One region of the Janthinobacterium sp. 13 genome, then DNA from elsewhere that is predicted to be linked to it. Evidence: predicted binding sites of a transcription regulator. Region 1 holds the regulator's gene; the other holds the start of a gene.

Region 1 (4,159 bases):
GGATGGTGGCAAAGCCGATGGTCGACGGGTCGCGTTCGCCCGTCACGCCTTCGCGGCCGTACACGGCGCATTCCTTCAGGTCGCGTCCCAGGGCGCCGGCCACCACTTCACCCATTTGCAGGGCCGTGCCCGACGGCGCATCGACCTTGAAGCGGTGATGGGCTTCGATAATTTCAATGTCGTAGCCTTCGGACAAGCTTTTCGCGGCCAGTTCCAGCAATTTCATGGTGACATTCACGCCCACGCTCATGTTCGGCGCGAACATGATGGCCGTCTTTTCGGCGGCGGCGGCAATGGCGGCCTTGCCAGCGTCATCGAAACCGGTGGTGCCGATGATCATCTTGATGCCGTGCTCGGCGCAATACGCCAGGTGCTGCAAAGTGCCTTCGGGGCGCGTGAAATCGATCAGGAAGTCGGCGTTCGCCAGGCCCTTCGCCAGGTCGGACTGCGTCAGCACGCCGGCCGGCTTGCCGAGGAAGGCGGCGGCATCCTGTCCGATCGATGGCGAACCGGCACGGTCGAGCGCGCCGGCCAGCACGGCGTCGGGCGCATTGCTGACCGCTTCGATCAGGATATGGCCCATGCGGCCGCTGGCGCCAGCGATGGCAATTTTCAGTTCAGTCATTTTATTCTCTTACAGCAACTTATTTGGTGGGTTCGGCAGCAGGTGCAGGTGCAGGCTCGGCGGCAGGTGCAGGCGTCACTTCCGGCTTGCTCACAGGAATGGCAGGGGCGGCATCGGCCGGCACGGGCACGGCGCTCGGCGCCACGGGCGACGGCACGGCGGCGGCTGGCGCGTCGGCCTTGGCGACCTTGGCGAACGGCGACGGACCGGCGATGCGGTCGATGTATTCTTTCTCCGTCGGCAAGTTACCGCCTTCGAAACGTTCAACCTTGCCATCCTTGCCGAAGTACACGACCACGCGGCTGCTGGTGGTTTCGCCACTGCCCCGTGCCAGGCGGAATGGATAATCCCAGCGGTCGGCATGGAAGATATCAGTCAGCAGCGAGGTGCCGAGGACGAAACGCACCTGGTCGCGCGTCATGCCCACTTTCAACTGGGCCAGCATCTCTTCGGAGACAAAGTTGCCTTGTTGAATGTCAGGACGGTAGGGCGAGAAAAACCACATGAATTTTTGCAGCGGCGTAATGGTGGTCGTTTGTGCGCCCTGTTCGGGAACCAGTTCCTTGCCTTCTTTTTGAGCAGCTGCCGGCTTTTCGCCCAGGATGCCACGGTTGGCGCAGCCGGACATGGCCAGCGCGACACAGACCATGCCTGCCAAGACTGGTGCTCGAAATGGAATACGGTGCCAGAGAGATGGCAATACAGCCGGTGTTACGCGCATAAATGACCTCAATTGGATGAACAAAACGCCAGGAGTGACCGGCCCGCCAAAAAAAAGCATATTTTGGCACTCCCCGACAAAACGCTATATGATAAAGCACCTGACCCACATACGAGCAACAAACATGAGTAACAATCCTAGTGATCTCAAGGCAAGCGGCCTGAAAGCCACCCTGCCACGGCTGAAGATACTCGATATCTTCCAGAGTAGCCCGGTACGCCACCTGACCGCGGAAGACGTCTACAAGATTCTGCTGGCCGACAATATGGATGTCGGCTTGGCAACTGTCTACCGCGTCCTCACGCAATTCGAACAGGCCGGCTTGCTCAATCGCAACCATTTTGAAACCGGCAAGGCGATTTTCGAGCTCAACGAAGGCTCCCACCACGACCATCTGGTGTGCCTCGACTGTGGCCGGGTCGAAGAATTCTTCGACGAAGACATCGAAGTGCGCCAGCAAAAGGTCGCCGAAGAACGCGGCTTCAAGATCGCCGAACACGCTTTGGCCATCTATGGCAACTGCATCAAGACGGCTTGCCCGCACAAAACAGCCTGACCCAAGCCGGCCGTTTCCGCAAGGGAACGGCCGGCGCGCCAGGCAGTATGATCAATGATGGCTCAGCGCGCTTGACAGCAGCTTGGCCGTGATATCGACGATCGGGATGACGCGCTCGTAAGCCATGCGCGTCGGCCCGATCACTCCCAACGTTCCCACGATCTTGCCGTTGACTTCATACGGCGCCGTCACCACGCTCATCTCATCCATCGGCACCAGGTTCGATTCGCCGCCGATAAAAATCTGCACGCCCGTCGCCTTGCTCGACACGTCGAGCAACTGCATCAAGCCCGTTTTTTGCTCGAACATGTCGAACATCTGGCGCAGCGAATGCATGTTCGACGACAGATCGCTCACGCTGAGCAAGTTGCGCTCGCCGGAAATCACCATGTCATCGCTATGGTCGGCCATCGCTTCGCTGCCCGCTTCCACGGCCGCCTGCATCAAACTGCCCATATCGTCGCGCAACTGGCGCAATTCGCCCTGCAGGCGCACGCGCACGGCGTCGAAGGACAGGCCGCCATAATTCTGGTTGATGTAATTGGCCGATTGCACCAGTTGCGCCGGCGTATAGTCGGCCTCCGTCAGCAATAAACGGTTCTGCACGTCGCCGCCGGGCGCGACGATGACGAGCAGGATGCGTTTTTCCGACAGGCGCAGGAATTCGATTTGCTGGAACACGGATTCGCGGCGCGGACTGAGCACGACGCCGGCAAATTGCGACAGCGACGACAGCATCTGCGCCGCGTTGGCGATGGTTTTTTGCGGTTGCGGCGTCTGCAGGCGCATGCGCGATTCCACCAAGTGCTCGTCCAGGTGCCGCACGGTCAGCAAGGTGTCGACAAAGATGCGGTAGCCGCGCGGCGTGGGGATGCGTCCGGCCGAGGTGTGCGGACTGGACACATAACCGAGCTCTTCCAGGTCGGCCATGATGTTGCGGATCGTGGCCGGCGACAGGTCCAGGCCGGAAATTTTCGACAAGGCGCGCGAACCGACCGGCAGGCCGTCGGCGATATATCGCTCGACCAGGGCTTTCAGCAGTGTTTGGGCACGTGTATCGAGTTGCATGGTGTTTTATTTAGGCAAGTATTTTGTTAAGCAAGCGGCAACGAAAGCGGCCGAACGTGCGTCAACAGCGCCTATTATGCACGTTCGCCCGGCCTGCGGCGATCAATCTTCCAGTTGCCCTTGCAGCCACAGCAACAATTCATCAAAGTTGGCGCAGATGGCGTCGGGCTGCACGCCGGTGGCCAGGTGCGCATCGCTGCCCTTGCGGTTCATCCAGACGGCGCGCATGCCCGCCCCCTGCGCTCCCGTCACGTCGAAATACAGGTCGTCGCCGACATACACGGCTTCATGGGGCGCGACGTCCAGCGCGGCGCAAGCTGCCAGGAAGATGCTGGCGTCGGGCTTGGCCACGCCAAAATCGCTGGCGGCGATCGATACCTTGAAATGCTGCGCCAGGCCGATAATGTCAAGGTCCGCATTGCCATTCGAGATCGAACCGACCAGCATGCGCTGGCGCATCCAGGCCAGGCCCGGCAAGACGTCGTCATAGGGCTGGACGCGGTTGCGCGCGGCCAGGAATTGCAGGATAGCGCCGTCGACCAGGGCGGGATCCTCGCCGGCAGCCTCGAAGGCGGCCAGCAGGCCCGCGCGGCGCAACTCGATCAGGTTGCCATGGAAATGCGGTTGTTCCTTGAGCATGGCCAGGCGGTGCTGGCGCAGCACCTCGATGGAAAACTGCCGCGCCACCTTGGGCGCATGCGTGGCCAGCCAGTCGTGCAGCAGGGTTTCCGCGGCGGCGATCACGGGCGCGATGGGCCACAAGGTATCGTCGAGGTCGAACAGGATGGCCTTGGGCGGCACGGCGGGTTTTACAGGGGCAAGGGACATGGGACTCACAATGGGATGCTGCGTCACGCTGCGCAGGGTGCGTCTATTGTCGCACCGATCGACGCCGCCGGCATGGCTGCGCCCCCGTGAAATGGGGCCGGGCCAGCGCTTCCCGGCGAAAAATTGTTACAGGGTGATACAAGGCAAGGTCATCCAGCTTGCCAGATAGACTAAAATAGGCGCCATTCCAATGCGGCGCCAGCGTCCGCGTTGCGCTACCCAACTTAATTCGTTTTGGAGAATGTATGAAAAATTTGTACCTGCGCTCGATGCTGGCGGCGGCTTGCGCCGTCACCCTGGCAGCCTGCGGCGGCAGCGGCGGCAACCTGTATCTGCAAGTCTCAGTCAGCGGCCTGGCCAA
Region 2 (4,159 bases), 740 kb from region 1:
GAGGATGCGCTTGCCGTCGGGCGAAACGACGAAACTCTCCCACCGGTGCGCCGCATCGGGCGTATTTTCGAAAAAGCTCAGCTGATAACAGGCGACGCCATCGACGAGGCGCATCTCGGGCGACGTTTCCATCACGGCACCATGGGCGCGGCCGCCCGACGCCTTTTCGATATGCGCCGACCAGGCCTTGATTTCCGGCAAAGCCATCAAGGCATCGATGGCGCGCGCGTTCTGCTCCGGCGCCGCCGTCTGGCTGCTCGCGGCGGGGGCATTGCCTGCCTGCGGCGCGGATTGCTGGTGCAGGTAGAACGCGCCGAGCCCGGCGGCCAGCAAGCCGGCCAGGATGCCGGCGATGATGGTGGTTTTGGAAGAGGAGGCGCGTGGCGGCATGATGGTGAGCATGGGAAAGAGGGACGATGGCGGCCATGCTAAAGCAAAACGCCCAGGCCGGCAATCGCCGGGCTTGCCAAACGGGTTTGCGAAACGGGTTTGCCAGATCGCCAGGCGAAAAAAAGCCACCTTCCGTAGAAGGTGGCTTTCGGGGCCGCCGGGAGGCGCTGGCAGCTTTTGGTCTGCCAGCCCTGTCCCTGCGTATGCGGCCAGTCGCGCCGTCGCCTGCGCGACTGGCCGCCGGACATTACATCATGCCGTCCATGCCGCCCATGCCGCCCATACCACCCATGCCGCCGCCCATGCCGCCGCCTGCCTTGTCGTCAGCGATTTCGCAGACCATGCAGTCGGTCGTCAGCATCAGCGAAGCGATCGAAGCGGCGTTTTGCAGCGCCGAACGGGTCACTTTGGCTGGGTCCAGGACGCCCATTTCAACCATGTCGCCATACGTGCCATTGGCAGCGTTGTAGCCGTAGTTGCCCGAGCCAGCCAGTACGGCTGCCACGACGACCGAAGCTTCTTCGCCAGCGTTTTGCACGATCATGCGCAGTGGCTCTTCCATTGCGCGCAGGACGATCTTGATACCAGCGTCTTGATCAGGATTGTCGCCCTTGACCGTGATGTTGGCGCGTGCGCGCAGCAGGGCTACGCCGCCGCCTGGCACGATGCCTTCTTCCACGGCAGCGCGGGTTGCGTGCAGTGCATCTTCAACGCGGGCTTTTTTCTCTTTCATCTCGACTTCGGTGGCTGCGCCAACCTTGATCACGGCAACGCCGCCAGCCAGTTTGGCTACGCGCTCTTGCAGTTTTTCACGGTCGTAGTCCGAGGTCGCTTCTTCGATCTGTACGCGTACTTGTTTTACGCGTGCTTCGATCGAGGCAGCTTCGCCGGCGCCATCGATAACGATGGTGTTTTCCTTGCCCACTTCGATGCGTTTCGCTTGGCCCAGTTCGGCCAGGGTCACTTTTTCCAGGGTCAGGCCGACTTCTTCAGCGATCACTTGGCCGCCGGTCAGGACAGCGATGTCTTCCAGCATGGCTTTGCGGCGGTCGCCGAAGCCAGGGGCTTTCACTGCGCAAGTTTTCAGGATGCCGCGGATGTTGTTCACAACCAGGGTCGCCAGCGCTTCGCCTTCGATGTCTTCCGCGATGATCAGCAGTGGACGGCCAGCTTTTGCGACTTGTTCCAGTACCGGCAGCAGGTCACGGATGTTCGAGATTTTCTTGTCGCACAGCAGGACGAATGGGCTGTCCAGTACGGCAACTTGTTTCTCTGGGTTGTTGATGAAGTATGGCGACAGGTAGCCGCGGTCGAACTGCATGCCTTCAACGATGTCCAGCTCGTCGTTCAGCGACTTGCCGTCTTCTACGGTGATGACGCCTTCTTTGCCGACTTTTTCCATCGCTTCAGCGATACGCTCGCCGATCGAGTAGTCCGAGTTCGCCGAGATCGCGCCAACCTGGGCGATTTCCTTGGTCGTGGTGCAAGGACGGGCGATTTTCGCCAGTTCTTCGACGGTGGCTGCAACAGCCTTGTCGATACCGCGCTTCAGGTCCATCGGGTTCATGCCGGCGGCAACGAACTTCATGCCTTCGCGCACGATGGCTTGTGCCAGCACGGTCGCGGTGGTGGTGCCGTCGCCGGCGTTGTCGCTGGTGCGGGAAGCAACTTCCTTGACCATTTGCGCGCCCATGTTCATGAGCTTGTCTTTGAGTTCAACTTCTTTCGCTACCGATACACCATCCTTGGTGACGGTAGGGGCGCCGAACGAGCGCTCCAGGACCACGTTGCGGCCTTTCGGGCCCAGCGTTACTTTGACTGCGTTGGCGAGGATGTTGACGCCTTCGACCATCTTGGCGCGCGCTGCGTCGCCGAATACTACTTCTTTAGCTGCCATGTTCAATTCTCCTGAGTTTCGGGATGTATCTGTCTACAACGTGGAAACAATTACTTGACGACGATCGCCATGATGTCTTCTTCGCGCATGACCAGCAGCTCATCGCCGTCAACTTTGACGGTTTGGCCGGCGTACTTGCCGAACAGGACGCGGTCGCCCACTTTGACATCCAGAGGACGGACTTTGCCGTCGTCGAGAATCTTGCCATTGCCTACGGCAAGGACTTCGCCTTGATCCGGTTTTTCAGCAGCTGCATCAGGAATGATGAGGCCGGACGCAGTTTTGGTTTCCTGGTCGAGGCGTTTGACGATGACGCGATCGTTCAATGGGCGCAGATTCATACAAAACTCCTTAAAGTTCAATGGATAAGTGTTGCTAAATGAATACATGCCTGGCGCAGCGCCAGGCCTGCTTTCAGTGACCGCCGTTGAAAGCAGCCCGCAACGGTCAAGCAAACCCCATGTCATCGAGTGCGTGCCGGTGCTGGGCAGTGGTGGCATCGCGGCGTCGCCCGCCGCGTAGCGTTCCCTGCTGTTGTCCGGCATGCACCATCATGTCCTGAGGATTGCTACGAAAGAGTTTGTTAGCACTCTCTACTAACGAGTGCTAATTATAGGGACGCTAAGGGTCAACTTCAAGGGCTTATTCAAGGGGAACATATAGATAGATGCTGAGCAGAGCCTGCATCTACACAGGGTTTGCGCCAGCACAAGCCTCGTTCCCGGGCGTCAGCAACAGGCGGGACTCTAGCATGTCGTTCGGAGAGGGGGTGTTCCTGTACGCACAGGAAACAGAGTTTGACTATGAAATTTGATAAGATGATTGCAATTGCATATCAATATCACCACATATCACCGCTCGCGCCAGAAAGAACACCATGCCATTCCCGCTTTCCCGTCCCGCCCTGCGCCTGCTGGGCGTCACCGTCATCGGCCTCGCCTGCCTGGGCAATGCCGCCGCGCAAACGCCCACCATCGTCGATGAAATCACCGTGGCGGCCCTGACCCCGCTGGAAAAGAACATGCTGCTCAATGACTTGTTCAACGACTTGAACAAGGATGACGACGACCAGGAAGCCCATGTGTGGGACAACGGCGGCAACCGCGGCGTGCTGGTGAAAGTCACGTATAACTTCAGCAATTCCGGCATGACGGAGCACAGCCTGAAGGCGCACGTCTGCCGCGACCTGAAATTCGTCGTCACGGCGGGCGGCAAGTCGCAGGACCTGAGCCGCCGCACCTGTTCGCAAAACAGCGGCAACTGGGATGTGCAGGGCAAGGACCCGGCGCCCGTCGTGTATCCGCCATTCCTGTCCGACGTGACCATCGCCAAGCTGAATGCGAAGGAACAGAAAGCCTTGCTGACAGCTGCCGTGCGCACCTTGAAGGATGAAGAGGATGGCAAGACGCGCCAGTGGAGCAACAAGGGCCTGGGCAATGCGGTGCCGCTGGCAGTGCGCCTGACGCCCTCGGGGACGGACGCCAAACCTGGCAGCTACCGCAGTACATGCCGCGACTTGACGATGGTGCTTGACGGAAAGGGTGGACAACAGACGCTGACCCGCCGCTCTTGCGAAAACCGCTATGGCGGACTCGATATCGAACCCGATTACGTCGACGAGTAAAACGCCGCCATCGCGGCGCTGGCGGATGCGCGCACTTGGCGAAAAGCGCCGGAAAAAGCGTGTATTGTCCGCCAACTGCCCTGCATTGATGTAAATATGTGTGACAGCGGCGTGATTCGATTGACGCCCATGGAGCGTCCGCCCTATAGTGGCGGGATGATTTCCGAATTCAACGAATTATCCGACAAAATAGGCCTGCTGGCCGAAATGACCCATGCGCTGCGCCGTGAAAACGCGCAATTGCGCAA

What was found. The regulator HrcA, encoded in region 1, represses chaperone genes, less so after heat shock. The targets are predictions, from matches to a motif close to TTAGCACTCNNNNNNNNNGAGTGCTAA.
Region 2: the regulator HrcA is predicted to act here: its motif matches at 2,871-2,897, upstream of groES (co-chaperone GroES).

The regions. Positions count from the first base shown of each region.
Region 1 covers NZ_PEEQ01000001.1:3,566,032-3,570,190, reverse strand. Annotated here, with positions in the region: gene dapB (4-hydroxy-tetrahydrodipicolinate reductase) at 1-625, opposite strand, end outside; gene CLU94_RS15615 (outer membrane protein assembly factor BamE) at 645-1,274, opposite strand; gene fur (ferric iron uptake transcriptional regulator) at 1,471-1,902, shown strand; gene hrcA (heat-inducible transcriptional repressor HrcA) at 1,954-2,970, opposite strand; gene CLU94_RS15600 (HAD family hydrolase) at 3,073-3,798, opposite strand; gene CLU94_RS15595 (hypothetical protein) at 4,044-4,159, shown strand, end outside.
Region 2 covers NZ_PEEQ01000001.1:4,309,378-4,313,536, forward strand. Annotated here, with positions in the region: gene CLU94_RS18870 (hypothetical protein) at 1-390, opposite strand, end outside; gene groL (chaperonin GroEL) at 638-2,287, opposite strand; gene groES (co-chaperone GroES) at 2,338-2,628, opposite strand; gene CLU94_RS18885 (hypothetical protein) at 3,165-3,911, shown strand; gene CLU94_RS18890 (DUF904 domain-containing protein) at 4,041-4,159, shown strand, end outside.